One region of the Sphingomonas agrestis genome, then DNA from elsewhere that is predicted to be linked to it. Evidence: riboswitches for the same ligand, from Rfam matches in the RefSeq annotation. Region 1 holds a riboswitch; each other region holds the start of a gene.
What was found. A riboswitch is a leader RNA that binds a small molecule or an ion and turns the genes downstream of it on or off. The one in region 1 is predicted to bind cobalamin.
Positions count from the first base shown of each region.

Region 2: another riboswitch for cobalamin. It lies ahead of RZN05_RS18300 (TonB-dependent receptor plug domain-containing protein); the one in region 1 lies ahead of metE (5-methyltetrahydropteroyltriglutamate--homocysteine S-methyltransferase).
Region 3: another riboswitch for cobalamin. It lies ahead of RZN05_RS18330 (TonB-dependent receptor plug domain-containing protein); the one in region 1 lies ahead of metE (5-methyltetrahydropteroyltriglutamate--homocysteine S-methyltransferase).

Region 1 covers NZ_JAWJEJ010000001.1:745,840-755,982, forward strand. The annotation lists gene RZN05_RS03235 (amidohydrolase) at 1-472, shown strand, start outside; gene RZN05_RS03240 (FMN-binding negative transcriptional regulator) at 501-1,094, shown strand; cobalamin riboswitch at 1,147-1,347, shown strand; gene metE (5-methyltetrahydropteroyltriglutamate--homocysteine S-methyltransferase) at 1,456-3,741, shown strand; gene RZN05_RS03250 (hypothetical protein) at 3,939-4,166, opposite strand; gene RZN05_RS03255 (M28 family metallopeptidase) at 4,163-5,518, opposite strand; gene RZN05_RS03260 (AMP nucleosidase) at 5,615-7,051, opposite strand; gene RZN05_RS03265 (hypothetical protein) at 7,122-7,373, opposite strand; gene RZN05_RS03270 (peroxiredoxin) at 7,447-7,929, opposite strand; gene RZN05_RS03275 (YqgE/AlgH family protein) at 8,024-8,584, shown strand; gene RZN05_RS03280 (M10 family metallopeptidase C-terminal domain-containing protein) at 8,916-10,143, shown strand, end outside.
Region 2 covers NZ_JAWJEJ010000002.1:471,567-481,709, forward strand. The annotation lists gene RZN05_RS18260 (cobyric acid synthase) at 1-197, opposite strand, end outside; gene cbiB (adenosylcobinamide-phosphate synthase CbiB) at 185-1,123, opposite strand; gene RZN05_RS18270 (aminotransferase class I/II-fold pyridoxal phosphate-dependent enzyme) at 1,116-2,084, opposite strand; gene RZN05_RS18275 (adenosylcobinamide-GDP ribazoletransferase) at 2,081-2,800, opposite strand; gene RZN05_RS18280 (histidine phosphatase family protein) at 2,797-3,366, opposite strand; gene cobT (nicotinate-nucleotide--dimethylbenzimidazole phosphoribosyltransferase) at 3,363-4,376, opposite strand; gene RZN05_RS18290 (DUF1636 domain-containing protein) at 4,373-4,780, opposite strand; gene RZN05_RS18295 (hypothetical protein) at 4,780-5,310, opposite strand; gene RZN05_RS18300 (TonB-dependent receptor plug domain-containing protein) at 5,310-7,337, opposite strand; cobalamin riboswitch at 7,413-7,598, opposite strand; gene RZN05_RS18305 (phytanoyl-CoA dioxygenase family protein) at 7,597-8,277, opposite strand; gene RZN05_RS18310 (ABC transporter ATP-binding protein) at 8,274-9,050, opposite strand; gene RZN05_RS18315 (FecCD family ABC transporter permease) at 9,044-10,036, opposite strand; gene RZN05_RS18320 (ABC transporter substrate-binding protein) at 10,090-10,143, shown strand, end outside.
Region 3 covers NZ_JAWJEJ010000002.1:482,068-492,210, reverse strand. The annotation lists gene sdhC (succinate dehydrogenase, cytochrome b556 subunit) at 1-5, shown strand, start outside; gene sdhD (succinate dehydrogenase, hydrophobic membrane anchor protein) at 1-387, shown strand, start outside; gene sdhA (succinate dehydrogenase flavoprotein subunit) at 387-2,189, shown strand; gene RZN05_RS18340 (lipopolysaccharide biosynthesis protein) at 2,235-3,737, opposite strand; gene polA (DNA polymerase I) at 3,734-6,490, opposite strand; cobalamin riboswitch at 6,638-6,854, shown strand; gene RZN05_RS18330 (TonB-dependent receptor plug domain-containing protein) at 7,018-8,946, shown strand; gene cobO (cob(I)yrinic acid a,c-diamide adenosyltransferase) at 8,946-9,548, shown strand; gene RZN05_RS18320 (ABC transporter substrate-binding protein) at 9,710-10,143, opposite strand, start outside.

The sequences.
Region 1 (10,143 bases):
CGTCGCGGCGATCTTCCAGCCGCTCTGGGCCTGCGACGAAGCCTATATGCGGCTCACGATCGAGCGGATCGGGCCCAAGCGCTCAGGGTACATCTATCCCGCCAACAGCATCCGCAAGGGCGGCGGGCTGGTCGCCTATGGCGCCGACTGGTCGGTCGCTTCGGCCAATCCGCTCGAAGGAATCGAAGTGGCGCTCACTCGCGTCGCACCGGGCGGCACGTCTGCGCCCTTGATCGCGACCGAGGCGGTGACCCTCGAACAGGCGCTGCGCTCCTACACGCTTAACGTCGCCTATGTGAACCATCTCGAAAAGCTGACCGGTTCGATCGTGGCTGGGAAGAGCGCCGACATCATCGTACTCGACAAGGACCTGTTCCGCATCCCGGTGCAGCAGATCCACCAGACCAAGGTGCTGCTGACGCTATTCCAGGGCCGTGCGGTGTTCGGCAAGCTCGACAGCGTGGCGCGCTGAGCCGGATCCGGTCGATCGAAGTGAACCGATGAGCCGCTATGCCCCCCGCCGCCCCGGCGACGTCGCCAGGTTCGTGCGAAGCGAGATGCTTGGTCTCGTCGTCACGCACGACGCGCAGGGCTATATCTCGACGCCGCTGCCGCTTCTCGCCGAAACCGGCGAGGACGGCGCGGTGCATACGATCATCGGCCATTTCGCCAAGGCCAACCCGCACGTCGCGCGAGTCGAGGCGAACCCGCAGGCGCTGATCAGCTTCCTCGGGCCGCACGGCTATATCGGGCCGGCGGCGGTTTCGAAGCCGGGCTGGGCGCCGAGCTGGAACTATCAACTCGCCCAGTTCGAAGTCGAGATCGCGCTCGAACCCGATCAGGGCGATGCCGCGATCCGCTTGCTGGTCGATGCGCTCGAGCAGGATTTCCCCCAGCCCTGGACGCCGGAGCAGATGGGCGAGCGCTATTCCCGCCTCACGCCGCATGTCGTCGCGTTCCGCGCGCAGGTCATCCGTCAAAGCGCGCGGTTCAAGCTCGGCCAGGACGAGGATCGCGAGACCTTCCGCGAGATCGTCGATGCGCTGGGCGACACCCCGCTGGCGCACGCGATGCTCGACCAAGCGCAGTATTGAGCGTCATATAAAGAATTCTTTATATGACGCTTGACGCGACTTGCCCGTGGTGCAATTGAGCGCGGGTCAAGGTTCTTCGTCCGGGGTTCGCCCTGCGTCGGAGCTAAGACGGGAAGCCGGTGCGATGCCGGCGCTGCCCCCGCAACTGTAAGCGGCGAGCTGCGGTCCAAAATGTCACTGGGGCGTGCCCTGGGAAGACGGACCATCGGCTGTGACCCGCGAGCCAGGAGACCTGCCTTCGACGCGATAACGTCCACCGGCGGGGTGCCCGGATTGGCCGCTTGCGTGCCGGCCGGGTCGTTGGTCGCGCATGTGCGCGTCTAGTTCGCGTCTCTCGCCCCATTCTTCGGGGTTGAAGAACATGACCATTACCGTTGCTACCTTGGGGTTTCCCCGCATCGGCCCGCGCCGTGAGCTCAAGCACGCGCTAGAGGCGCATTGGGCGGGCAAGATCGGCGAGGCCGAGCTGCTCGACGCCGCATCGGGGCTGCGCACCGCCGCCTGGGCGCGGCAGAAGGCGCTGGGCGCCGACTGGCTGCCCTCAAACGACTTCTCGCTCTACGATCACGTGCTCGACACCAGCGTGATGCTGGGGGCGATCCCCGAGCGCTATCGCAGCGCCGATGGCGAGGCGGGGCTGGCGACCTATTTCGCCATGGCGCGCGGCACAACCGGGGACGATCACGGCGCGTGCAGCCATGGCAGCGTCACCGCGTGCGAGATGACCAAGTGGTTCGACACCAATTATCATTATCTCGTCCCTGAGTTGGTCGCCGGGCAGAAGCTGGCGCTCAACCGGCTCAAGATCGTCGACGAATATCGCGAGGCCAAGGCGCAGCGCTATGAAACGCGCCCAGTGCTGCTCGGACCGGTGACCTGGCTGAGCCTCGCCAAGGGCCGGGGCGTCGATCCCTTCGACTATCTCGATGAAGTCCTGGGGCTCTATTCGGTAATCCTCGGACATCTGGCGCAGGTCGGTGCCGAATGGGTGCAGATCGACGAGCCGGTGCTGGTGCTCGATCTCGATGACAAACAGCGTCGCGCGCTGACCCGCGCCTATGCCAGGCTGTCGCGCTCGGGTCCCAAGCTGATGCTGACCACCTATTTCGGCGGGCTCGGCGAAAATCTCTCCTTTGCGGCGGCGCTGCCGGTGGCGGGGCTGCATGTCGACCTGGTGCGCGCGCCCGAGCAGCTCGACGCGGTGCTCAAGGCCGCGCCGAAGTCGCTGCTGCTGTCGCTCGGGGTGATCGACGGGCGCAACGTGTGGCTCGCCGACCTCGACGCGCTGCTCGCGCGGATCGAGCCGATCGCGGCGACGCGGGACCTGGTGCTCGCGCCGTCCTGCTCGCTGCTCCACGTGCCGGTCGATCTGGCGCTGGAGAAGAAGCTCGATCCGGAGGTGACGCAGTGGCTCGCCTTTGCGGTGCAGAAGATCGAGGAGCTGGCGTTGCTCAAGCGGGCGCTCAACAACGGGCGCGGCAGCGTTGCCGGCGAACTGGCCGAAGCCTCGCAGGCCGCGGCGAGCCGCAAGGCGTCGCCGCAAGTGCACAACCCGCAGGTCCGCGAGCGGGTGGCCGGGGTGACGGCGGCGATGGAGGCGCGGCAGTCGGAGATTGGCGTGCGGACTGCGGCGCAGGCGGCGGTGCTTGGCCTGCCGGCGTTTCCGACGACGACAATCGGGTCGTTTCCGCAGACCGGTGAGGTGCGCAATGCCCGGGCGCGGTTCAACCGGGGCGAGCTCGACGCGGCAGCGTACGAGGCCTTCCTGCGGGAGGAGACCGAGCGGACGATCGCCTGGCAGGAGGAAATCGGGCTCGACATGCTCGTCCATGGCGAGTTCGAGCGGAACGACATGGTCCAGTATTTCGGCGAGCAGCTTTCGGGGTTTGCCTTCACCATCAATGGCTGGGTCCAGTCCTATGGCTCGCGCTGCGTGCGACCGCCGATCCTGTTCGGCGACGTTTCGCGGCCCAAGCCGATGACGGTCGCGTGGTGGCGCTATGCGCAGAGCCTCACGGAAAAGCCGGTCAAGGGGATGCTCACCGGGCCGGTGACGATCCTCAACTGGTCGTTCGTCCGCGACGACCAGCCTCGGGCGGAGTCGTGCAGGCAGATCGCCCTGGCGATCCGCGACGAAGTGACCGACCTGGAAGCCGCCGGGTGCAAGGCGATCCAGATCGACGAGGCGGCGCTGCGGGAAGGGTTGACGCTGCGGCGCAAGGATTGGGCCGGGTATCTCGACTGGGCGGTCGCCGCGTTCCGGCTGTCCGCCGCGGGGGTGGGGGATGCCACCCAGATCCACACCCATATGTGCTACTCCGAGTTCAACGACATCCTGCCGGCGATCGGGGCGATGGAAGCCGATGTGATCTCGATCGAAACCGCGCGGTCGCAGATGGAATTGCTCGAGGGGTTTGCGGCGTATCGCTATCCCGGCGCGATCGGGCCGGGGGTGTACGATATCCATGCGCCGCGGGTACCCGGCGAGGCCGAGATGGTCAGCCTGATGCGGCTGGCGCAGGCGCATCTACGGCCTGAGCAGCTTTGGGTGAACCCGGATTGCGGGCTCAAGACGCGGAACTGGGCGGAAGTGAAGCCAGCGATCGAGGGGATGGTCGCGGCGGCGCGGACCTTGCGGGCGGGGTGAACCCTGCAACTCCCCTCCCTGAAAGGGAGGGGCTGGGGGTGGGTGCCGCTGCGAAGACAGCGGCTCGGCGGCGAGCGAAGGAGCTCGCTGCGCTCGCTACCCACCCATGATCGGGTGAACAGCGCCCCGCGCTGTTCAGGCCATGCCAGGGGCATGGCCGACCCGATCATCCCTCCCTTGCAGGGAGGGGAACCATCTTAGCCTTCCACCAGCGGGTGCTTGCCGCGGACGTCGTCGAGCAGGCGCTCGATGATCGCGTTCTCGCCGGGGCTACCTGAGGGAGCGACCGCCCAGTTGCAGTGCGGGTGCGTCTCGGCGCTGTAGACGCGCACCCGCCCGAGCGCGGCGCGCCAGTCGCGCTTGGTGCCGCCGGCCTTTCGGACCAGCGCGTTCACTAGAACGTCCTCGAGGTCGCCCGCGGTCATTCGCTGGGGCGGCCGCCGGGCTTCCACTCGGGCTTGGCCTTGCTGTTCGCCAGGCTGGCGAGCGGCTTGACCAGCGACTGGATCGCCCGCGCCATGAACGGCAAGTCGAGCTTGTCGATCGTGTCCTCGGGCGTGTGGTAGGTCGGCACGGTCGCCCAGCCCGAGACGGTGTGCGCCACCACCCCGCGCAGCGCCAAGGCGTAATTGTCCGAGCGCTGGAAGAAGTTCTGCTCGGGATAGGGATCGGTGGTGACCAGCCCGCCATGCGCCTTCAAGGTGTCGCCGAAGGTCGAGCGCTCGAACCCGGTCATCATCATCGTCCCCGCGGGGAGCTTGGGATCCTGCTGGCCGATCATCTCGATCTCGAGATTGGCGACGATGTCGGCGAGCGGCACCGGCGGATGATCGGCGAACCAGTGCGCGCCGAAGCCGCCCGCCTCCTCGCTGCCATAAGCGGCGAACAGGATGCCGCGGCGGTGCTTCTTGCCGGCCAGCACCCGCGCCAGCTCGATCACCGCGGCGGTGCCCGAGGCGTCGTCATTGGCGCCGTACATCACCTGCCCGTCGGGGCGGACGCCGAGATGGTCGAGATGCGCCGTGACCAGCAGCACGCCCGCGGCCGGATCGGTGCCGGGGAGGTAGCCGATCGCGTTGGTGGTGACCTGCTGCTGCTGGACCAGCCCCGGCAGTTCGAGCGCGATCTGCGCGCCATCCTGCGCGGCGAGCTTGTCGAAGGCGGCGTCGTTCAGCGCCAGGATGTTGCGCCGGGGGCGAGCCGTCTCGCCCTTGATATAGCGTGGCAGGCGGGGGCGGGCGCCGATGACATCGTAATAGCCGCGCACCTCTTCGGTGGCGCGGATGATGACGAGCTTAACCTTCGACTGGTCGACCTGGCCCGCGACCTGGAGCCCGTTGGCTGCGGGATTGGTGACGAGCAGCACGTCGGCGGCCGGCGCGGCCTTGGGATCGGTGCCGGCGAAGAGAGTGAGCTTGCCGCGGATCGGATCGCCATTCGACGAGAACAGCATCGGCGCATCGACCGACGCGCCGTTCGCGGTGAGGACTGGGGCGCCTTCGAGCTTGAAGCTGATCACGTCGATCGGCTGGGTATAGCCGGCCATGCCCGGTGCGATCGCCAGGCCATGACCGCGGAACATCGCCGCGACATAGGCGGCCGCCGCGGCCTCGTCGGGCGTCGCGCTGCCGCGGCCGCGCAGCGCCGGGCCGGCGAGCACGTCGACATGCGCGCGGACCTGCTCGGGGGTGATCGGCGCGGGTGCGCGCTGCGCCTGGGCGGCGGTGGCGAGCCCCACCGCCAGTGCGCCGGCAAGGAGGATGGTCTTCGGCTTCATGGTGCCCCGCGTTCTGGAAGGTGCGCCATCCTTAGGAAGCCGCGCGGAGTAGGGCAACGGGGCGGCGGCAGGATAATCGCGCGCATGCGCCTCCGATCAGCGGAACGGCGGCTCGTTGAACGCGCGCAGTTTGCGCGAGTGGAGCTTGGCGCCTTCGCGGCGGAGTTCTTCCACCGTCTCGATGCCGATGCGGAGATGCTCGTTGATCGCGCGCTCGTAGAAGCGATTGGCCTGGCCGGGCAGCTTCAGCTCGCCGTGGAGCGGCTTGTCCGAAACGCATAGCAAGGTCCCATAGGGCACGCGGAAGCGATAGCCCTGCGCGGCAAGCGTGGCGCTCTCCATATCGACCCCGACGGCGCGGCTGAGCGAGAAGCGCAAGGCCGTGCGCGAATAGCGCAGCTCCCAGTTGCGATCGTCGGTGGTTACGATCGTGCCGGTGCGCAGCCGCTGCTTGAGCTCGTCGCCCGACTGGCCCGAAACGGTCTCCGCCGCGCGGGCGAGCGCAAGCTGGACCTCGGCGATCGCCGGAATCGGGATCTCGGGGGGCAGCACGTCGTCCATGATGTGATCGTCGCGCAGATAGGCGTGGGCGAGGACATAGTCGCCGATCCGCTGGCTGGGGCGCAGGCCGCCGCAATGCCCGATCATCAGCCATGCCTCGGGGCGCAGCACCGCGAGGTGATCGGTGATCGTCTTGGCGTTGGACGGGCCGACGCCGATATTGACCAGGGTGATGCCGGTATTGCCTGGCGCCATCAGGTGATAGGCGGGCATCTGGTGGCGGCGCCACGCGCTGTCCGAGATCAGCCGGTCCATGTCGGCGGCATCCTCGATCACGATCCCGCCCGCGCCCGACACGCCGGTGAAGCGGCTTTCCGGCCCGAGCTGCGCGCAGGCCCAGCGGACGAACTCGTCGACATACCGATGATAGTTGGTGAACAGGATATACTGTTGGACGTGTTCGGTCGGCGTGCCGGTATAATGGCGGAGCCGCGCGAGGCTGAAATCGGTGCGCAGCCCGTCGAACAATGCGAGCGGGCGGGTGCCGTCATGCGACATCCACAGCCCGTCGGCGATCTCGTCGCCGATATGGGCGAGCTCGGTTGCGGGGAAGTGGCGCGCCAGCTCTGTCGCCGAGACTTCGTCGAGCCGCAGCGCATGGCCGGGATCGAGGACATAGGCGAAGGGGATTTCCTGGCGCCCGGTCGCGGCGTCGACCTCGACGTCGTAATCCTCGATCAGCAGGGTGAGTTGCTCGATCAGATAGTCGGAGAACATCGCCGGCTTGGTGACGCTGATGCGATACTCGCCCGGATCGATCAGCCGCCCGAACGAGCGGGGCGGGGCGGGGCGATCGCTGCCGCCGCGATAGGTGAGCCGGATCTCGGGATAGGCGAACGAACCGTCGGTTCGGCTGCTCGTGGCCGGCGGCGTGCCGTCGGTGAGGTAACGGTTGAGGGCGGTCTGAAGGCGATCGACCGAGGCGCGATAGAGGCGGTCCAGCTCGGCGACGATGTCGGATGCTTGAGTCATCTTGGATCGCTAATGCGCGAAGATGACTCTGGCAAGACTGCCGGGGCCCGCGAACGGACCCCGGCGAGACTTACTTCTTGGAAGGCGTGTCCTTCTCGCCACCCAGCTGGGTGGCGGCATAGACCGCGCCGCCCACTGCAGCGGCGGCACCCGCAGCGACCGCGGCGGCGGCGACCGGATGCTCCTTCACTGCCTGCACGGTCGCGTCGACGGCGTCGCCGATCGCTTCCTGCGCACTGGCGATGAACGACTTCTCGGTCGTCGAAGCCGAAGTCGATGCGGTGTTGTCGTTGCCCGAATTGCTGTTGCTGGTGTTGGCCATGGTTCTTCCCTTCGCAGAAATCACTCGACTCAACTCCCGCACCTGCGCGCCAGTTCCGTTACGGCCCCGTCCGTTACAGCCGGCCGAGCAGATAATCGGCCGAGCTGACTTCGAACGCGCCGGGCGCTTCGACGTGAAGCTGCTCGACCACGCCGTCATTGACCACCACCGAATAGCGCTGGCCGCGCTGGCCAAGACCGAAGGCGCTGCCGTCCAGCTCGAGGCCCAGCGCCTTGGCGAAGGTGCCGTTGCCGTCGGCCAGCATCGTCACCTTACCATCGACGCCCGAGGCCTGGCCCCATGCGCCCATCACGAACGCGTCGTTCACCGCAGTGCAGGCGATCTCGTCGATACCCTTGGCCTTCAGTTCGTCGGCCTTCTCCACGAAGCCGGGGAGATGCTTGGCCGAACAGGTCGGGGTGAATGCGCCGGGCACCGAGAACAAGGCGACCTTGCGGCCGGCGAAATACTCGTCGGAGCCGATCTGCTCGGGGCCTTCCGCGCCCACCTTGACGAGCGGGGTGCTGGGAATGCGGTCGCCAACCTGGATGGTCATAAACTCTCCTTTTGAGGGTAGCGCACCAATTGGCGCGGCCGTGGACATTTTCAAGCGTGACGGACCCGAAACCGAAGCGATAAGTTGATCGGGCATGGATTCGACTCCCTATCTCACCGGCCAGTTCCTCCTTGCGATGCCCGGGATCGGCGATCCCCGCTTCGAGCGCGCGGTGATCGCGATGTGCGCGCATGACGACGAAGGCGCGCTGGGCATCGGGATCGGCGACACGATCGAGGGGCTGGGGCTGCACGAATTGCTCCGCCAGTTCGAGATCGATCCCGGCGACGCGCCCGATGCGCCGGTCCATTTCGGCGGCCCGGTCGAGCCGCGGCGCGGCTTCGTGCTCCATTCGACCGACTGGGGCGGACAGGACACGATCGACGTCGGCGGGCGCTGGTCGCTGTCGGGGACGATCGACGTGCTCAAGGCGATCGCCGACGGCAGCGGCCCGAGCCGTTGGTTGGTCGCGCTGGGCTATGCCGGCTGGGGCGAGGGCCAGCTCGACGAGGAGATGACTCGCCACGGCTGGTTCAGCACTGCGGGCGACACCAGATTGCTCTACGATATCGATGCCGAGCGACGCTGGGCGAGGGGCTTCGAGGCCGCAGGGATCGATCCGCGGCTTCTGGCGAACAGCACCGGCACGGCCTGAGGCGCTGGCAGGCGCGAGCGCCGCGGATGTTGGATCTGCGGGGTTTAACTTCGCACTTTTCCCGTGGAATCGGAAATACCGTTGCGCATACGCGCAAGCAAATTTCCTACATGCCGTTCGTGTTGGCGTCCGGGAAACGAGTTGCAGACAAGCGAACCTAACAGGAACATAGTAGATATGTCTCCTTTTGTAAGACGCGGCGAGCGGAGCTGTGTCTTGAATTTACTTGGTGTGAAACCCGCGAAAAGCAGCCTTAACCTTTTCCGGCATAAAAAATGTAAGATGGCGGAAGTAAATCCGCTCAAGCGCTACGGATGCGGAGGGGGATCGGATGGCGACGCTCGACAGGCAGGCTTGGCAGTTTCTGGTACAGGATGCGACTTTGGGGGCTGACGGAGGCGTCCATATCGTCGGCAATACCGGCGGCTATATGGGACACTCCTTCTACGAGAACACCACGCTAGTCGATACGATCCAGGCGGTGGGTGCCGAAGGCGATCCCATCCACTTCACGCTGAGCGGCTATGACGCCGACAAGTTTACGATCGACCAGGTGACCGGCGAGCTTCGCTTCCTGGTCGCGCCTGATGCCGAGGCGCCGAGTGGAAGCAGGCTGCCGACGGTCTATTATGTCGACGTCACTGCAAGCGACGGCGTGTCCAGCGACATGGTGAAGCTGGTGTACGGGATGATGAACGTCCTCGACGCGCCGACCTTCGTCACTCCTGCCGCGGTTTTGGTCGAGGAGAACCAGGTCGACGTGGTGTCGCTCGAGGCGCGCGATATCGACGGCGAGCAAATCAGCTATGCTATTGCGGGCGGCGCCGATGCGGCGCTCTTCACGGTCGATGGCTGGGGATATCTGCGCTTCAACCACGCGGCCGATTTCGAGGCGCCGGGGGATGCAGACGGCGACGGCGTGTACCAGGTCACCGTCGCGGCGACCGACCAGAGCGGAACGACGACCCAGGCGATGGCGATCACGGTCACCAACACGCCCTATGGGCAGATAGAATTCACGTCTGATGGCGGAGTCGAGGACGCCGAGGTCGATGTCGTCGAAGGGACGACGCTGATCACGACGGTCCATGCCACCAACAGCGAAGAGGGCATCGTTACCTATCGCTTTGCAGACTATGTCAGTTCGTCGTGGTTCACCCTCGATTCCGATACCGGGGAACTGCGCTTCAAGGTCACGCCCGAGTTCCACGATCCGGCGGACGGCGGAAGCAATGTCTACAGCGTCCAGGTGCTCGCGCACTCGGATTGGCATGTCGAGGCGCAGTGGATCACGATCAACGTCACCGAGGAGGTCGAGTTCGGCATCGTCTCGAACGGCGGCGGCGACACCGCCAGCGTAACGATTGCGGAGAACAGCGCCGTCGTGACGACGCTCGCCGCTGCCAACGGCGCCGGCGCGCCGCAATTCCATATCTTCGACGGCGCCGACGCCGCGCTGTTCGGGATCGACTATCAGGGCCAGCTACGGTTCTACATGGCGCCCGATTATGAGCATCCGGGTGATGCGAACGGCGATGGCATCTATGAAGTGACGGTTG
Region 2 (10,143 bases), on a different contig from region 1:
CGGCAGGCGAGCGCCTGGAGCGCCTGGGCTCGGCCGATCTCGCCGCCGTCGATCGTCACCGCGGCGTTGTTCGACATGTTCTGCGGCTTGAACGGGCGGACGTGCAGGCCCCGATTGGCGAAGGCGCGGCACAAACCGGCGACGAGCACCGACTTGCCGACGTCCGACCCGGTGCCCTGGAGCATCAAAGCGCCCACGCCACACCTCCCGCGATCAGCCAGAGCAGCAGGCAGGCGTGCAGATAGACGCGCAGCGCGCGGCGGATATCGGCGGCGTTCGCGTCGGCGCGGCCATCGCCGATCCAGGGCTTGGCGTGCATCGCGCCGTCATAGGCGATCGGGCCGGCGAGGCGCAGCCCCAGCGCGCCGGCCATCGCCGCTTCGGGCCAGCCCGCATTGGGCGAGGCGTGCGCGCGGGCGTCACGCCACAGGATGCGCCAGCCGCCGGCACCGGCGATACAAAGCAGGATGCCCGAAAGGCGCGCGGGGACCCAGTTGAGCACGTCGTCGCTGCGCGCGGCAGCCCAGCCGAAGGCACGCCAGCGTTCCTCGCGATGGCCGATCATGCTGTCGGCGGTGTTGACCGCCTTGTAGATCCACACGCCCGGCAGGCCGGCCAGCAGCAACCAGAATAAGGGAGCGACGACGCCGTCGCAGAAGCTCTCGGCGAGGCTCTCGATCGCGGCGCGGGCGACGCCGGCCTCGTCGAGCGCGGCGGTGTCGCGGCCGACGATCTTCGCGACGGCGTTGCGCGCGGCGAGGAGGTCGCCGGCGGATAGTGCGGTGGCGACGGGGCGGACATGGTCGAACAGGCTGCGCTGGGCGAGCGCGGGCCAGGCGAGCGCCGCCACGGCGAGCCAGCCATAGGTGCCGAGCGATGCCAGCAGCAGATGCTGGACGAGCCACGCGCCGCCGCCCACGGCGACGACGAGCAGCAGCACGGTCGCGATGCCGAGCAGGCGCCGGGTCTCGAAGCCGTATCGGGCACGGTTCCAGCTGGTCTCGCAGGTGTGGATCAGACGCGCGAAGCCGCCGACCGGATGGCCGATGCGGCGATAGAGCGCGCCCGGCCAGCCGATCGTGGCGTCGAGCATCAGGGCGACGAGCGCCACGTGCTCAGCCACGGCTCAGCGCCGCTTCCAGCCGGGCCAGTGCCTCGCCATTGGGCGGCAGGCCGATGCGCAGCCAATCGGGCCGCTCGGCGAAGGGGCGGGTGAGGATCGCGTGGCGGGCGAGGCGCTCGAACAGGCACAGCGCATGGGGAGTCTCGATCAGCCGGAAGAGCGGGCAGGCGCCGCTCGGCTGGAATCCGGCGCGGACCCATACGGCATCGAGCGCGGCTGCCTGCGCTTCGAGGCGGACGCGGGTGGCGGCGATCCAGTCGCGGTCGCGATAGGCAGCGGTGCCGATCGCAATCGCCGCGGCGGAGGCGGGCCAGGCACCCAGCGCGGTGCGGAGCGGCGCGAGGATGGAGTCGGGGCCGAGCACGAAGCCAAGCCGCACGCCGGCGAGCCCGAAGAACTTGCCGAACGAGCGGAAGATCACCAGCCGGCGGGTGTCGCCTACTTCGCCGGCGAGGCTGAGCGCCGGATCGGCATCGGCAAAGGCTTCGTCGAGCAGCAGCCAGGCATGGGCGTGGCGGTCGAGCAACGCGCGGCGCTGGGCGGGCGACAGCACACGGCCATCGGGGTTGCCCGGGTTGGCCAGAACCAGCGTGCCGACATAGTCGTCCAGGGCATCGCGTGCGATCGGCATGCTGCCGGCGATCATCTCGCCATGCGTGCGATAACCCGGGGCGAGGTATCGCGCCGAGCCGCCGATCGACCGGCCAACCAGCCGTAGCGCGAGTTCGGTGCCGGGGACGGCGCAGACATGGCCGGGATCGACGCCGAAGTGCGCGGCGGCGGCGGCTTCGAGTTCGGCAAGCGCGTGCGGCTCGGGGAGGCGCTGCCAGTCGATCGCGAGATCGGCGACGCCGGGCCAGGAATCGGGATTGATCCCGGTCGACAGATCGAGCCAGTCGCCGCTGCCGAACTGGCGCCGCGCCGCTTCCACGCCGCCGCCGTGCCAGGTCCAGGCGGTCATGCGAGCCTGGCGACGATCAGGGTGGCGAGCAGCAGGCCTGTCTCGGTCACTTCGATCCCTGCGCCGTGGCCGTCGCCCGAAATCCCGCCGAGCTTTGCGCGCAGCCAGAAGCCCCATCCGAGCAGGAGCAACGGGGTGGCGAGCAGTGCGGGCGCGAACCAGGCGCCGGCGACGAGGGCGATCGCCCAGATCGCCAGATCGGCAGGCCGCACCATGTTGCGGAAACGCGAAGCGAGCCCGGCGTGGAGATCGGGAAGCCAGCACGTCCAGACCAGCGGCCCGATGCGCGCCGCAAAGGGAAGGAGGAGCAAGGCGACGAAGCCGCCGGCCTCGACCAGGGCGTGGAGCAGGATGAGCTTGGCGAGGAGCTGGAGCCCGATCGCGACGGCGCCGAAGCTGCCGAGGTGCGGATCGGCGAGGACTTCGAGTACGCGCTCGCGGTGCTTGTGCGCGGCGCCGCACGCATCGGCCACGTCGCCGAGCCCGTCGAGGTGGAGCGCGCCGGTCAGGCCCACCCATAATGCCACCCCGGCGAGCGCGCCGACCCATGGATCGAGCTGGGCGCCGGCCCAGGTGCCGCCCGCGATCAGCGCGCCGAGGATCAGGCCGACCGCGGGAAACCACCGCATCGATGCGGCGAACTCGGCATCGCTGACCTGGACGCGCGGCATGGGCAGGCGGGTGAGGAACAGGAGCGCGATCACCAGCCCCTTCATGCGCGCAGCCCGGTGATCTGCGCGCTCGGCGTGTCGCCCGGCCAGACGCGCAGCGACAGCAGCGCAGCATAAGGCAGATCGAACGCCCAGAGCTGGCGCTGGTCGAAGCCGCAGAGAAGGTGCAGCGCCGCGCGGATCGCGCCGCCATGCGTCACTACCAGCGTGTCCACCGGCGGCAGCGCATCGAGCGCGTCGCCCACGCGTGCGACCAGCAACGACCAGCGTTCGCCGCCGGGGGGCGGATTGGCGTCGGGATCTTCCCAGAATCGCATCAGCGCCTCGGGATCGATCTCACTCGGCGCAAGGCCGTCCCAATCGCCGAAATCGAGTTCGCGCCAGCGCGTATCGACCGTCAGGGACGTGCCGGTGGCCTGTGCCAACGCCTCCGCGGCGCAGCGGCTGCGCCGGAGGTCGGTGGCGACCAGTCGTTCGATGCCGAGGTCGCGCGCCTGATCCACACAGGCGGCGATGCCTTCCGAGGTGGGCTCGCCGTCGGTGCGGCCCATCAATCGGCCGGGCAACAGCGGCGCGCCGTGGCGCAGCAGGTGCAGCGTGAAGGGATTCACAACTTTGCCGAGACCTGGGCCTCGGCAAAGGTCGCCATCCGGTCGTGCGCCGCCAGCGCCGAGCGAATCACGCCGACCGCGACCGCGGCGCCGCTGCCTTCGCCGAGCCGCATGCCGAGCGACAGCAGCGGATCGAGCCCGAGCCGCGCGAGCAGCAGGACGTGTCCGGGCTCGGCCGAGCAATGGCCGGCGATGCAATGCGCGGCGATGGCCGGGTTGTCGGCCGCGAGCGGGGCGATCGCCGAGGTGCTGATGAAGCCGTCGAGCACCACCGGCACGCCGAGCTGCCGGGCGCGCAGCACGGCGCCGGCAATCGCGGCGATCTCGCGTCCGCCGACGCGGCGCAGCGTCTCGAAGGCGTCGCGGGGGGCGTCGGCGTGGAAGCCGAGCGCGCGCCGGACGACCTCGGCTTTCCGGACGATCCCTTCGGCATCGACGCCGGTGCCCGGGCCGATCCAGTCGGCGACGTTGCGGCCCAGGCTGCGCGCGCAAAGCGCTGCGGCGGCGGTGGAATTGCCGATTCCCATCTCGCCGACCGTCAGCAGGTCGAGATCGCTGGCCACCGTTGCGGCGCCGGCGTTGAGCGCGGCAAGGCATTCGGCTTCGGTCATCGCCGGCGCGCTAGTAAAATCGGCGGTGGGGGTGTCGAGATCGAGTGCGACGACTTCGAGCTCGAGCCCCGCCACATCCGACAGCGCGTTGATCGCTGCGCCGCCGGCCTCGAAATTGGCGACCATCTGCGCAGTGACGCTGCTGGGAAAGGCACTGACGCCGTGCACCGTCACGCCGTGATTGCCCGCGAAGATCGCGGCGCGGGCGCGATCGATCCGCGGGCGCTCGCGATGCTGCCAGCCGGCAAGGAACACGGCGACTTCCTCGAGCCGGCCTAGCGAGCCCGCCGGCTTGGTGAGCTGTGCCTGGCGTGCACGTGCGGCGCTGGTCGCGCTCGCATCGGGCGCCGGCAGATCGGCGAGCGCTGCGCGGAAGGCTTCAGGCGAGGCAAAAATCATTCGGCGACATATCCCGGTGGCGGCGTGCGGGTGATGAAATGGCCTTTCACACCTTCGGGCCATTCTTTGAAGGGCACGCGACCGAAATCGCTCGCGGCATAATGGACGGCATAGTCGAGGATCGCGCGGGCGGATTGTTCGTCGGGGGCGAAGCGGCCGAGGACATAGCCCACCTTGTCGGGTGCACGCAGATGGACGGTGCAATGATCCTGGCACGCGAACAGACAGGGCATTTCCTGCACGGCGATGCCGGCATAGCGGGTGTCGCCGGCCTGCACTTCGCGGAGCGCCGCCACCAGCCGCACGCCGCCGCGGACGCCCTGCGCGTCGTCGCGTGCGTCTGCCGAATATCGGCACGTCTTGCACGCGACCACGGCGGGGCCGTCCGCGACGCGCGTCAGCATCAGGCGGTCGCCTGGCGCGGGGCGGGGACGCCGGCGGCGGTCAGCACCCGGTAGAACAAGTACAGAGCGATCAGGATCGCGCCGTTGCGGACGAACTGGTCGAACGAATAGCCCGGGTGGAGCGTGATCGCGACGCCGCCGAGCAAAGTCGCCCAGGCGAGGGTGACCAGCTTGCCTGCCACGAACGCCGCGACATAGGCGACGCCGAGCTTGGCCGCGACCGACTCTACCCGCAGCCGGGCCAGCGCGGCATAGGCGCCGAACGCCGCGCCTGCCGCGGCGGTGCCGAGCCCGAGCCCCCAGGCGAGCGTCTTGGGATCGTGCGGATACTGGAGGAAGGCGAAACCGATCGCCTGGTTGGCGCCCCAGGCGACGAGCGCCAGCGCGACGCCGTCGCGGCGGCGCATATGCACCGCCGCGAGCGCCGCCAGCGCCGATACCGGCGCGGTGCAGGCGAGCGCGAAGCTCGTCGCGACGCTCGCCAGCGTCAGCAGCATGATCCACAAGGTGGATGCGTGGCGTCGATCCATCAGAACCTCCCTCGAATGCCGGCATAGAAGCTGCGGCCGAGCGTGCCGTAGCGATAGGCGGTCATATATTCCTCGTCGAACACGTTCTCGGCGCGGGCGAAGACGCTGAACGCCTCGTTCGCCTTGAGCTCGGCGCGCAGGTCGACCAGCGTGTAGTTGTCGAGCCGGGTAGTGTTGGCGGCATTGTCGAAGCTGTGCCCGGCCCAGCGGACCGCGGCGCCGGTGCTGAGTCCGAACGGGAAGGCATAGCCGATCGATCCGTTGGCGGTCTCGCGCGGGCGGCGGGGGAGCCAGTTGCCGAAGGTCGCGGTGCCGGCCGAGCGGTCTTCGGCCTCGATCCAGCTGTAATTGCCGTCGAGCGTGAAGCCGGCGAGGTTGAGCGCGCCGCTGACCTCGATCCCGCGCGCTTCGGCGCGCGAGACGTTCGAATAATAGCCGAAGCGGCGGACGGTGGTGCTGCCCGGCACGAAGCAGAGCGGCACGGTCGACGTCGTCGTGCACCCGTTGTAGATGATCTGGTCGGTGGTGGTGCGTTCGAACCAGGTCGCGCCGATCACGAGTTTCCGCCCGAACAATTGCTGCTCGGCGCCGGCTTCCCAGCCGGTCGCGCGCTCGGGGGCGAGCGCGACGTTCCCGTATTCGCTGAACTGCTGGTAGAGCGACGGCGCCTTGAAGCCCTCGCCATAATTGGCGCGCAGGATCGTGCCGGTGGGGAGCCGCCAGACGCCGCCCGCGGCGAACAGGGTCTGCCCGCCGAAGCGGTTGTGATCGTCGTGGCGGATGCCGCCGTTGAGCGTCAGGCCCTCGATGGGCTCGACGCTCAATTGGGCATAGGCGCTGGTGATCTCGGCATTGCCGGTGGCGAAGGCGGGAAGCGGGGTGGCGAGCGACGCGGCGGGCGAGCGGCTGCGGAACTTCGAGCGCTCATTCTCGACGCCGAAGGTCGCCGAGATGCCGCGGGTGAAGGCGAAGCTGCCCTGATATTCGAGGCGCTTGTTGCGGCCTTCGGATTCGAAGCTCAGCGGGCGCGCGCGCGCCGGGCCGAAGCTGTCGCGATCGGTGTCGGTATAGGCATAGCCGAACCGGTTGCGCAGGCGGCCGTCGAGCAGGTCGAGATTGACGCCGGCATAGCCGACGAATTCCTCGTTGCGCGAATAGTCGGCATTGTCGCCGCTGGTCGAATCGATGTCGACGCGGCCGTTGGAGTAATAGCCGCGGACCTCGGCGCTGAGATTGGCGGTGAGATCGAGCCTGGCACGGCCGGCGAGGTTCTGGTTGGTGTAGCCGTCGGGCTCCTTGCCGCCGAACGCCGGGGCGATCGCCGAAATGCCGTCGGTGGAAAAGGCCTGGGCGCCGAGGCGCCAGCTGAGCGGACCGGTGCGTCCCCCGACTGCGGCGCGGGCGCTCACCGTCTGGCGCGAGCCGGCTTCCACGTCGAAGCTGCCTTCATAGTCCGAGCTGGCTTCGGCGGTGACGATGTTGACCACGCCGCCGATCGCCTGGCTGCCCCACAGGATCGACTGGGGCCCGCGCAGCACTTCGATGCGGGCGATGTCGCCGGCGAGGAGGTTGGCGAAATTGAAGCCGCCGCCGGTCGCGGCAGGGTCGTTGAGCTTGACCCCGTCGATGACGACGACGGTGTGGTCGGATTCGGCGCCGCGGATGCGCAGCGACGTCGAGGTGCCGTAGCCGCCGTTGCGCGAGATGCTGATGCCGGGGGTGCGGAGCAGCAGCTCGGTGGCGCCGATGTCCTGGCTGCGGTCGATGCTCGCCTTGTCGAGCACGGTGATCGAGGCGGGCACCTGGTCGATCGACACGGGCGTGCGCGTGGCAGTTACGACGATGTCGCCATGGGTTTCGGTGGTCGCGGCGTCGGGGGCGGGGGCCTGTTGGGCGAGCGCGGGCGCGGCGGCGGTGAGAGCGGAAAGCGAGACGGCAAACGTAAATACGGACTTCACGGTAGGACCCTTGTCGACACGGCCGTGCCCGCGCGCAGGCGGTGCCGATGTCGCGAGGACAGACGGCATCGCCCGCGCACGCGCGCGGCCAAACCTGTCGTCTCTCGGGTTCACCCCCGTCCGCCCGGAACACCCTGTCCGCACGAAGGACGACCGCGACGGGCAGGTCTCCTGGCTAGCGGGTCGACGCCGGTTCGGCCGCCTTCTCGGGATCGAAACCCCAATGGCATGTGGCCGATGACTCACCGCTTACAGTTGCAGGGGCAGCCGGATTTTATCCGTTCCCGTTTTCATCCCCGTCGCCGGGGAACCTGTCGCGGCGCCGCCTCTAGGCGGCCTTGAACCATACGACAAGCGCGAAGCGTGCGCTGGTGGTCGGCAAGGTGCGATGCGGCGTGAAGCGATCGAGCAGCAGCGCGCTGCCCGCGGGGCATTCGGGCTGGAGGCGGGGCATGCCGGCGAGCGATTCCTCGGTGATGCGGAGGCCCTGGTCGGTCTGGGTGGCGAGCGGGGCGGCCCGGCGGCCGGGGACGATCTCGAGCCCGCCACGGCCGGGCCCGGCGTCGGTGAGCGGGATCCAGGCGGTGGTCCAGACCTTGCCGCAGGCGATGCCGTCGTCGCGGGAAACGTCGGAGTGCCAGGGGTGGCGATGCTCGGGGAAACTGGCGATGCTGGCGCGGATGCGGACGACCGACGTCTCCAGCTTGCGTTCGCTGACGCGCTCGGCCTCGGCGCGGAGGCGCGGGTCGGTCGCCAGTGCCTGGAGGCGGGGGCCGCGATGCGCGTCGGCGACGATCGCGGTGCGCAGCAGGTTGGCCTGGCTGCGGTCGCTTGCGTAGATGCGGTCGAGCCGCTCGGCGAGCGGCGCGTCGGGGCAGCTCGCCTCGAAGGGAAGGTACAGCGCCCGCGAAACGCGATCGATATGCTCGGCGATGTCGGCCTGCGCGGCGGTTACCAGTTCGGGGTCGAAGAGTGGGACGGTGTCATGGCCTTGGTCGCGATAGCTCACGCGCGGCTCCTCCCCAGGGTGGTGATCGCCGGCCAATCGCCGCCGAGTTCGACGCGAGCGTCGATACCGTAGACCGTGCGGAGGTTGGCGGGCGTCAGCACCTCCGCGGGGGTGCCGTCGGCGACGATCGTGCCTGTATCGACCAGCACCAGCCGATCGCAATAGCGTGCGGCCATCGTCAAATCGTGGAGGACGGCGATGACCAGCGCGCCGGCCCGGGCCTCGTCGCGGAGCAGTTCCATCACGTCGAGCTGGTGGCCGGGATCGAGGCTGGCGAGCGGCTCGTCGGCGATCAGCGCGGGCGCCTGCACCGCGAGCGCGCGGGCGAGCAGCACGCGGGCACGCTCGCCCCCCGAAAGCTCGGTGGCGATGCGATCGCGCAGGCCGAGCACGTCGGCGCGTTCCATCGCGCGCTCGATCGCGGCGGCATCCTCGGCGCCGATCCGCGACATCGGCCCGAGATGCGGCAGCCGGCCGAGCCCGACCAGCCGTTCGACATCGAGCGGCCAGTGCAAGGTCTGGCCCTGCGGCAGATACGCGACCCGCCGAGCCAGCGCCGCGCGCGAGAGCGAGGCGATGTCGGCTTCGTCGAGGAGGATGCGGCCGCTGTGCGGGACCAGCGCCAGCATTGCGCGGGCGAGCGTCGACTTGCCCGCGCCGTTGGGGCCGACCACGCCGGTGAGCGTGCCCGGCGCGAAGGCCGCGCTCGCGTCGCGGACGACGATGCGGCGGCCGAGCTTCACGCCGACCGTTTCTAGGCGCAGGCTCACCACAGGCGGCGCTCCCGCATCAGATGGAGGAGGAAGACGGGGACGCCCAGAAACGCAGTGACGACACCGAGCTTGAGCTCGTTGCTCGTCGCGATCAGCCGCACCGCGAGATCGGCGAGGGTGAGCAGCGCTGCGCCGCCGATCGCCGAAGGCAGCAGGATCGACGAGGGGCTGCGATCGGTGAGCGGGCGGATCAGATGCGGGACGATCAGCCCGACGAACCCGATCGCACCCGACACCGCCACGGCACCCCCGACGCCGATCGCCGTGCCGAGCAGCAGGCGCAACCGCGTGCGCCGCAGATCGACCCCGAGCGCCTGCGCGCCGTCCTCGCCCAGCGTCAGCGCGTCGAGCGCGCGGCCGTCCCAGAGCAGCAGGACCATGCCCGTCGCGATGCACGGCAGCGCAATCCAGAGGTGCGAGAAGGAGCGGTTCTCGAGGCTGCCGAGCAGCCAGGTCATGATCTCCATTGCCGCGAAGGGATTGGAGGACAGGTTGAGCGACAGGCTGATCCCGGCGCCCGCCAGCGTACCGACTGCGATCCCCGCGAGGATCAGGGTCAGCGGGCTTTCGGATCGCCCGGCGAGCGCGAAGAGCAGCACCAGCGACAGCAACGCGCAGGCCACCGCCAGTGCGGGCAGCACTACGACATGGAGCTCGGCGAGTCCGAAATAGAGTGCCGCGACCGCGCCGAGCGAGGCCGCATTCGACGTGCCGAGGACGGCGGGTTCGGCAAGCGGGTTGCGCAGATAGCCCTGCAGCGCGGCACCGGCGAGCCCGAGCATCGCGCCGACCGCGAGGCCGAGGATCGTCCGCGGCAGCCGCAGGTCGAGCAGGATCGTCGTGGCGATGCGGTCGCCATGGCCAGTGACGGCAGCGATCATCCGCGGCAGCGACAGGCTGACCGTGCCGAACAGCAGCGAGGCGACCGCCGCCGCGAGCGTGAGGGCAAGCAGCGCGGTGAGCAGCAGGGAGCGCGATGCGGTCATGCCAGCCCTCGGATGCGCTTGCCGGGCAGTGCGAGTCCAGTATGGAAGCCGGCATGGTTCGAAATCGATACTGGCTGTTGGCGCTGCCGCTCGCCGCATTGGGCGGC
Region 3 (10,143 bases), on a different contig from region 1:
GGTGACGGCACTCCTCTCGGCCGCGTCCGCGGTCTCGGTTCGGCGCACCAGGGCGCAGAGGGCTGGTGGCACCACAAGATCAGCGCGGGATCGAACCTCGTACTGGTCCTCTGGTTCCTGCTCTCGATCGCGCTGCTGCCCGCCTATGACTATGCGACGATCAGCGGCTGGCTTGCCCAGCCCTGGGCGGCAGTGCCGCTGATCCTGCTCGTCGTGAGCACCTTCTATCACTTCCACCACGGCCTCACCGTGGTGATCGAGGATTACCAGCACGACCACAGCCGCTTCGTGCTGCTGCTCCTGCTCAAGTATTTCACGATCGCGACCGCCACGCTGGCGATCTTCTCGATCCTCAAGGTCGCCTTCACTGCCGGAGCCGTCGCCTGATGTCCGCTGCGTACAAGATCATCGACCACACCTACGACACCGTCGTCGTCGGCGCGGGCGGTTCGGGCCTGCGCGCGACGATGGGTTCGGCCGAGGCCGGGCTCAAGACCGCGTGCATCACCAAGGTGTTCCCCACCCGTAGCCACACCGTGGCCGCGCAGGGCGGCATCGCCGCTAGCCTCGGCAACAACTCGCCCGATCACTGGTCGTGGCACATGTTCGATACCGTCAAGGGTTCGGACTGGCTCGGTGACCAGGACGCGATCGAATATATGGTCCGCGAGGCCCCGCAGGCCGTGTACGAGCTCGAACATGCCGGCGTGCCGTTCAGCCGCAACGACAACGGCACGATCTACCAGCGCCCGTTCGGCGGCCACATGCAGAATATGGGCGAAGGCCCCCCCGTGCAGCGCACCTGCGCCGCCGCCGACCGCACCGGCCATGCGATGCTCCACGCGCTCTACCAGCAGAGCCTGAAGTACGACGCCGATTTCTACGTCGAATATTTCGCGCTCGATCTGATCATGGAAGACGGCAAGTGCCGCGGCGTGATCGCGCTGTGCATGGAAGACGGCAGCATCCACCGCTTCCGCAGCCACGCCGTGGTGCTCGCCACAGGCGGCGGCGGGCGCGTCTACCAGTCGGCGACCTCGGCCCACACCTGCACCGGCGACGGCAACGGCATGGCGTTGCGCGCAGGCATCGCGCTGCAGGACATGGAGTTCGTCCAGTTCCACCCGACCGGCATTTACGGCGCCGGCGTGCTGATCACCGAGGGCGCCCGCGGCGAAGGCGGCTACCTCACCAATTCCGAGGGCGAGCGCTTCATGGAGCGCTATGCCCCCTCGGCCAAGGATCTCGCCAGCCGCGACGTCGTCGCGCGCTCGATGGCGATGGAGATCCGCGAGGGCCGCGGCGTCGGCAAGGAGAAGGATCACATCTTCCTTCACCTCAACCATATCGATCCGAAGATCCTCGCCGAGCGCCTGCCCGGCATCACCGAGACCGGCAAGATCTTCGCGGGCGTCGACCTCACGCGCCAGCCGCTGCCCGTGGTCCCGACCGTCCACTATAATATGGGCGGCATCCCGACCAATTATCATGGCGAAGTCGTCCACAATAAGGACGGCAATCCCGACACCGTCATCCCCGGCCTGTTCGCAGTCGGCGAGGCGGCATGCGTCTCGGTCCACGGCGCCAACCGCCTCGGCTCGAACTCGCTGATCGATCTCGTGGTGTTCGGCCGCGCCACCGGCCTGCGCCTCAAGGAAATCGTCAAGCCCGGCACCGCGCACGCGGCGCTGCCGGCGAATTCGGAGGAGTATTCGCTCACCCGTCTCGATCATTTCCGCAACGCCAAGGGCGCGCGCCCGACCGCGGAGATTCGCCGCGACATGCAGAAGACGATGCAGCGCCACTGCGCCGTGTTCCGCGACAGCGCGCTGCTGGCGGAAGGCGTCACGCACATGGACGAAGTCTATAAGGGCTTCGGCGATGTCGGCATTACCGATCGCTCGCTCGTGTGGAACACCGATCTGGTCGAGACGCTCGAACTCGACAATTTGATCGGCCAGGCCGTGGTGACGATCCAGTGCGCCGCCAACCGCAAGGAAAGCCGTGGCGCGCACATGCACGAGGACTTCCCCGACCGGAACGACGCCGAGTGGATGAAGCACACCGTCGCGACGTTCGAAGGCTGGGGCGGCAAGGGCGGCGCGGTATCGATCGATTATCGGCCGGTGCACGACTACACGCTCACCGACGAGATCGAGTATATCAAGCCCAAGAAGCGGGTGTACTAGCGGAAACACCCTGCCCGAGATCGCGCCTTCCCGGCAAGGGTGGCGCTACCGGGCAGGTTCTTCCGCGGGTGTCTTGCGGAACAGCGCCCGGTCCTCGGGGCTGAAGCCGAACTTGATCATCACGAACAGAAAGGTGACCAGGATCGCCGGCATGCCGAGGCTCAGTTCGGCCCATTCATAGCGGTGCGGCAGCGACGTAAACGCCGCGCCGACCAGCCCCGCTGCACCGATCGCGACGAAGAAGGCCGGGCGGATGCTCACCACCGGCGCGCCGAGCAGCCGCCGCAGCATCACCGCCTTGACCACCGATCCGATCGTCACCGCCGTCGCTAGCGCCGCCGCCGGCCCCGCCGCCTGCACCGGCTCGGACCAGCCCTGCGCCCGCGCCACGAAGACGAAGCCGAAGCTCAGCGCGATCTGGAGGAGCAGCACCGCGAGCGAGATCATCAGATTGCGGTGCCGCGCGACATAGATCAGCCCGGTCTCGCAGACTGCCCCGGTCGAGGCGAGCACCTCGGCGACGAGCAGCACGCACATCACCCCGGCGCCGATCACGAATTCGGGCCCGATCAGTCCCATCACACCCTCGGCGGGGATGCCGAAAACGACCAAGCACGCCGCCTGCGCGCTGACGATCCAGAAGCCGACCTGGCGCACCTGCTTGGCGACGGCCTTGCGGTCGTTCTCGGCAAGGCTGTGCGTCACCACGGGGGCGAGGATCGGATCGAAGCTCGATTTCAGCCGCTGCGGAATCGAGGCGACCTGCTGCGCCATGTAATAGATGCCGACCACCCCCGGGCTGAACAGCAGCGCCAGGATGAAGCGATCGACATTGCGCGTCCCCCATTCGATGGCGTCCGCACCGGCCAGCGGCGCGTTGCGGCGGGCGAGCGCGACGATGTCGGCGAAGCGCGGATGCCAGCCGCGCGGCATGCCATATTCGCGCACGAACGGCACCACCGACGCAGCCAGCGCGGCGAGCATCGACAGCACATAGGCGTACATCAGCCCATCGCGCGTCGAGACATAGGAGAAGCCCCATGCCGCGATGCTGATCGTCCACGGCTCGACGACCGCGCGCGCGGTCACCGACGCCCCGATATTGTGGCGATAGGCGAGTGCGGCCAGCGTCACGTCGGAGATCGCCACCGCGAACACCACCAGGGGCAGCAGCCGCTCGAGCCCCATCACCGGGCTGTTGGGATACATGACCTGCGGAAACGCGATCAGCACCGCGCTGGCGATCGCCGAGGCGCCGCACGCCACCAGTACCGCGTCCCACACGACATGCGCGTGCGGCCGGTCGGTGGCGGCCAGCGCCTGCGCCAGCCCGCGCTTGAGCCCCAGCGTCGCGAGCAGCGCGGCGACTTCGATCACCAGGACCGCGATCGCATAGCGCCCGACGATATCCGGCCCATAAGCCCGCCCGGCGATGAACAGGAACGGCAGCCGCGCGGCGAGCCGCAGCAGGAAGCCCAGGATGTTGGTCCGCCCGCCCTTGGCGAGGGCGTTGATGTCGTCGGCCGCCGGTGCGGCGGGCTCGCTCAATGCGCCGCGCCCCAGCTCGGGCCTACCCCGATCTCGACACCGAGCGGGACGGTGAGCTTGATCGCGGGCTCGGCCGCCGTCGCCATCACGCGTTCGATTACCCCGCGCGCCTTCTCCACATCGGCTTCGGGCAGTTCGAACACCAATTCGTCATGCACCTGCATCAGCATCCGCACCTTGGGCAGCCCTGCGTCGAGCAGCGCCGGTCCCATCCGCGCCATCGCGCGCTTGATGATGTCGGCGCTGGTGCCCTGGATCGGCGCGTTGATCGCCGCACGCTCGGCGCCCTGGCGCTCGTGCTGGACGCTCGACTTGATCCGCGGGAAGTGCGTCTTCCGGCCGAACAAGGTGGTCGTATAGCCCCGCGCGCGCACTTCCTCGGTCGTCGAGACGATATAGTTGTTGATGCCCGGGAAGCGCTCGAAATAGCGGTTGATCATGTCCTGCGCTTCGTCGGGCGTCACGTCGAGCCGGCCGGCTAGGCCCCAGCGCGAGATGCCGTAGAGGATGGCGAAGTTGATCGTCTTCGCCCGCCCGCGCGTGTCGCGATTGACTTCGCCGAACAGCTCCATCGCAGTCATGGAGTGGATGTCGTCGCCATTCTCGAACGCGGTGCGCAGCGCCGGCACGTCGGCGATGTGCGCGGCGAGGCGCAGCTCGATCTGCGAATAGTCGGCGGCGAGGATCACGTTGCCCGGCTCGGCGACGAACGCGTCGCGGATCTGGCGGCCGACTTCGGTGCGGATCGGGATGTTCTGGAGGTTGGGGTCGGTCGACGACAGCCTCCCGGTCTGCGCGCCGGTCAGTGAGTAACTCGTGTGGACGCGGCCCGTCTCGGGATTGATCTGCGCCTGGAGCGCGTCGGTATAGGTAGACTTCAGCTTCGAAAGCTGGCGCCAGTCGAGCACCTTGACCACCATCTCGCGGCCGGGAGAATCCTTGTCCGCCGCGATCCGCTCGAGTTCGTTGACGTCGGTCGAATAGACTCCCGACTTGCCCTTGCGCCCGCCCTTGATCCCCATCTTGTCGAACAGCACGTCGCCCAGTTGCTTGGGGCTGCCGATGGTGAACTTGAACCCGGCAATCGCGTGGATTTCCTCCTCGAGCGTCGCCATCTGCCTGGAGAATTCGTCCGAGAGCCGCGCGAGCGTCGCGGCGTCGACCTTGACGCCTTCGCGCTCCATGCCAGCGATCACCGATACCAGCGCCCGGTCGACCATCTCGTAGACGCGCGTGACGCTCTCATAGGCCAGCCGCGGCTTGAGGCGCTGCCACAGCCGCAGCGTGACGTCGGCGTCCTCGGCGGCGTAGCGAGTCGCCGCCTTGAGATCGACTTCGCGGAAGCTCAATTGCTTCTTGCCGGTGCCGACCACGTCCTTGAACGCGATGCAGCTGTGCGTGAGGTGCGTCGCCGCGAGCTCGTCCATGCCGTGGCCGTGCAGCCCCGCATCGAGATCGAAGCTCATCACGATCGTGTCGTCATACGGCGCGACGTCGATCCCGCGCTGGCGCAGCACGATCAAATCGTATTTGAGGTTGTGCCCGATCTTGAGGACCGCCGGGTCTTCGAGCAGGACTTTCAGCTTGGCCAGCACCAGCGGCTTGTCGAGCTGGACCGGCTTCTCGGCGAACATGTCGCTGCCGCCATGGGTGAGCGGGATATAGCACGCCCTGTTGGGGGCCAGCGCCATCGAGACACCGCACAGCCCGGCGCGCATCGCGTCGAGCTCGCTCGTCTCGGTATCGATCGCCACCCAGCCCTGGTGCGTCGCTTGCGTGATCCAGCGGTCGAGATCGGCCTCGGTGACCACCGTCTCATAGGCGTCGTGATCGCAGGGCGGATCCTCGGGCAGGCCGGGCGTCTCGTGCTTCTCGACCGGCGCATCGGCGACCGCCGAGAGCCGGTTGAGCAAGGTGCGGAAGCCGTGATGCTCGAGGAACGCCCGCAGCGGCGCGTCGGGAATGCCCTTCAACTCGAGCTCGTCGAGCGGATCGGGCAACGGCACGTCGCAGGCGAGCTCGACCAGTTTTCGCGACAGCCGCGCCATCTCGGCATGCTCGATCAGATTGTCGCGCATCTTCGACGGCTTCATGTCGGGCGCCGCTGCCAGCACGCCTTCGACATCGCCATATTCGAGGATCAGCTTCGCCGCGGTCTTGGGCCCGATCCCCTTCACGCCCGGCACATTGTCGACGCTGTCGCCCATCAGCGCGAGCACTTCGCCGAGCTTCTCGGGGCCGACGCCGAACTTCTCCTCGGTGTCCTTGGGCCCGAGCCGGCGGTTGTTCATCGTATCGAGCATGTCGACCGACGGATCGGTCATCAGCTGCATCAGGTCCTTGTCCGAGCTGACGATCGTCACCGACCAGCCCTGCGCCAGCGCCGCCTTGGTGTAGCTCGCGATCAGGTCGTCGGCTTCCCAGCCCGCCTCCTCGATGCACGGCAGGCTGAATGCGCGCGTCGCGTCGCGGATCATCGGGAACTGGGGGACCAGGTCCTCGGGCGCGGGCGGACGGTGCGCCTTGTACTGGTCGTACATCTCGTTGCGGAAGGTGTGCTCGCTCTTGTCGAGGATCACCGCCATGTGAGTCGGGCCGTCGGCCTTGTTGAGCTCGTCGACGAGCTTCCACAGCATCGTCGTATAGCCATAGACCGCGCCGACCGGCTCGCCATGCTTGTTGGTTAGCGGCGGCAGCCGGTGATAGGCGCGAAAGATATAGCCGGAGCCGTCGACGAGATAGAGATGGGGCATCGGCGCGGGGATAGCCGAGCCGGAAGGCCGGGCAAAGCCTTCGTTAACGCATGCGCCCTGCAACTCGCCGCCGCCCTACGCTGCTTGCGTTCGAACTTGGCTTTGCCCTGGCGCTGGCCTAAGGGCGCGCTCGTGGGGCGGCCAGCCGCTCCGCAAGATCGCGCCGGTGCCCCGACAAGGGGCTTAATCGGGAATGCGGTGCGGACCTCCAGGTCCAACTCCGCGGCTGTCCCTGCAACTGTAAGCGGCGAGCGCGATGCACTGGCTCCCTTCGAGGGAGCGGCCACTGGGCGACAAGCCCGGGAAGGCGTGCATCAAGCCCCGACCCGCGAGCCAGGAGACCTGCCGGCGCACTGGTCGCTCTTGCCTTGGTCCAGGGGATGGTCACGGCACGGTACTCCGTCTGAGCGACGACCAAGCGGCCGGGGCCGCTTCGGTGCGCGCGTCAGGCGTCCAAGCGCCCGCCCGACGCGTCACCGGCCGTACGCGGCAGGACCCGGCAGTCGTTGCGGCGCCGGGGGAATACCATGTTGAAGACCTTCGTTTCGATTCTCGCGATCGCCGCGGCCACGCCCGCGCTCGCCCAAACAGACGCCGGGCCGCAGGACGAGATCCTCGTCACGGCATCGCGCTCGGGCGAAGGCGTGCCGCTCAGCGCGCTCGCCGCCTCGGCCACCGTGCTCGACCCTGCCGCGCTCGAGCTGCGCCAGACGCGCATCGTTTCGGACATTCTGCGTGACGTCCCCGGGCTGTCGGTCAGCCGCATCGGCGGCATCGGCGGGCAGACCCAGGTTCGCGTCCGCGGCAGCGAGAGCAACCACGTCCTCGTCCTGATCGACGGCATCGAGGCTGCCGACCCCTATTATGGCGAATATGATTTCGGCACGCTGATCGCCGATCCCGCCGCGCGAGTCGAAGTGCTGCGCGGGCAGCAATCGTCGCTCTACGGATCCGACGCGATCGGCGGCGTGATCAACTACATCACCCTCTCGGGCGCCGAGGCACCGGGAATCAGCGCCCGCGCCGAGGGCGGATCGTTCGGCACCTATAGCGGCGCGGCGCGCGCTGCCGGCACCTCGGGCAGCTTCGACTATGCGCTGTCGGGCTCCTATTACCACACCGACGGCACCCCCACCGCGCGTGGCGGCAGCCGTAACATCGGATCGGACAGCGTGGGTGCCAGCGCCAAGCTCAATTGGGCGCCCTCCGCCAATTTCAAGCTGACCGGCGTCGCGCGCTACAGCCACACCGATGCCGACACCAACAACAGCGAGAGCGATCCGACGAGCCCGTTGTTCGGCTACACCGTCGACAGCCCCGGCGTGCGCTTCACCAACGAGGCATTCTATGGCCTGCTTCGCGCCGAACTGAGCGCGCTCGACGGCCGCTGGACCAACGCCGTCTCCGGCCAGATCGCCGACACCACCCGGAAGGGCTTCACTGCCACCGGATCGGACTATGGCGACAAGGGCCAGCGCTACAAGGGATCGTTCGTGTCGAGCCTGCGGCTGGGCACCGACACGATCGTCCACCGGCTGACCGGCGCCCTCGATTGGGAGCGCGAGCAGTTCCGCAACACTGCCCCCTCCACCGGCTCGCCGTTCGACGCGTTCACCGGCACGCGCAGCACCGACAATCTCGGGCTGGTCGGCCAGTATGAGCTGACGGTCGCGGGGCTCTCGCTCGGCGGCTCGGTGCGCTACGACGACAACAACCGCTTCGACGACACCACCACCTGGCGCGTCCAGGGCAGCTATCGCCTGCCCACCGGCACGCGGGTGCGCGCCGCCTACGGCACCGGCGTCAAGAATCCGGGCTATTACGAGCTGTTCGGCTATTCGGACGGGACCTATATCGGCAACCCGAACCTCAAGCCGGAAAAGTCGGAGGGCTGGGAAGCCGGGCTCGAGCAGAGCTTCGCCGATGGCCGCGCGACGATCGGCGCGACCTACTTCGATTCCAGGCTGACCGACGAGATCTACACCAGCTATCCCGCGCCCGATTTCGTCGCGACCCCGGCCAACCGCACCACCAGGTCGAAGCAGCACGGCGTCGAAGCCTTTGCCAGCGTCCGGCCGATCCCGCAGATCCGGCTCGACGCGGCCTATACCTGGCTCGACGCGCAGGAGAACGGCGTCGAGGAAGTGCGCCGCCCCAAGCATGTCGCCAGCTTCAACGCGAGCGTGTTCAGCACCGACGAGCGCTTCTCGACCACGCTCACCGTCCGCTACAACGGCCGCACCAACGACGTCGCCTATATCGATCCCAGCTTCGTGCCCGTGACCGTGTCGATGCAGGAATTCGTGCTGGTCAATCTCGCCGCGGACTACCGCATCACCGAGCGCGTCTCGCTGTTCGGCCGCGTCGAGAACCTCTTGAACGAGGAGTATGAGGAAGTGTTCAGCTTCGCGACGCCGGGCCGCGGGGCCTATGGCGGCGTGCGCGTGCGCTTCTGATGCGCAGCGAGGCCGAACACACCGCCCGGATGAAGAAGGTCCAGGCGGCGCAGGCGAAGAAGCTCGCCACCAAGACGATCGAGAAGGGGCTGGTGATCGTCCACACCGGCCCCGGCAAGGGCAAGACTTCGGCCGCGCTCGGCATGGTCGTGCGCGCGATCGGCCACGGGATGAAGGTCGGCGTCGTCCAGTTCGTCAAGGGCGCGATGGCGACCGGCGAGAAGGCGGTGTTCGATCGCTTTCCCGAGTTCGTCGAGTTCAAGCCGATGGGCGAAGGCTTCACCTGGGATACCCAGGACCGCGCCCGCGACATCGCGGTCGCGCGCGAGGCCTGGGACGAGGTCAAGCGGATGATCGCCGATCCGAGCTACCGGATGGTGGTGGCCGACGAGCTCAACATCGTCCTGCGCTACGACTATCTGCCGCTCGACGAAGTGCTGGAGGCGCTCGCCGCCAAGCCCGAGCTGACCCACGTCATCGTCACCGGCCGCAACGCCCCCCAGGCGCTGATCGACGCCGCCGACCTCGTCACCGAAATGGCGCAGGTAAAGCACCCCTTCCGCGAGCAGAACGTCAAGGCACAGGCGGGGATCGAGTTTTGAGCCGGGGCGCCCAACCAAATCCTCCCCCGGAGGGGGAGGGGGACCACGCGAAGCGTGGTGGAGGGGTATTCTCCGCGAGCGCCGTCGCCCGTGGAGAGCTACCCCTCCGTCAGCCCTACGGTCTGCCACCTCCCCTTCCAGGGGAGGATTTGGGGGCGAAACTACCGCCCCGTGGCGATCTGGGCCGCCATCCCCTGCGCCGCCTGTACATAGGCCGGGCTCCCGCACACCGTCCAAGCCTGCGGGATGCTGATCCGCGGAATCCCCGCCAGCGCGGGGTGGTGGAGCATTTCGGTGCCCTGGTCGCGGACCGTATCGGTCGCGCTCTCGACGATCAGGTAATCGGGCTGCGCGGCGACCATTTCCTCGAGGCTCATCTGCGAGAGCGGCGGCTTGCCGAGCTTGCCCGCCAAATTGACCAGCCCGACGCGCTGCATCAGCGCGTCGATCAGCGTGCCGGTCCCGGTCATGAACCCGCGCCGCTGGTAATAGGCCGCGACCCTGCCGCCGCCGGGCTTGCCGACCTTCGCGAGATCGGCCTGCATCCTCGCGATCAGCGCCTCGCCGCGCTCGGGATGGCCGACCGCGACGGCGG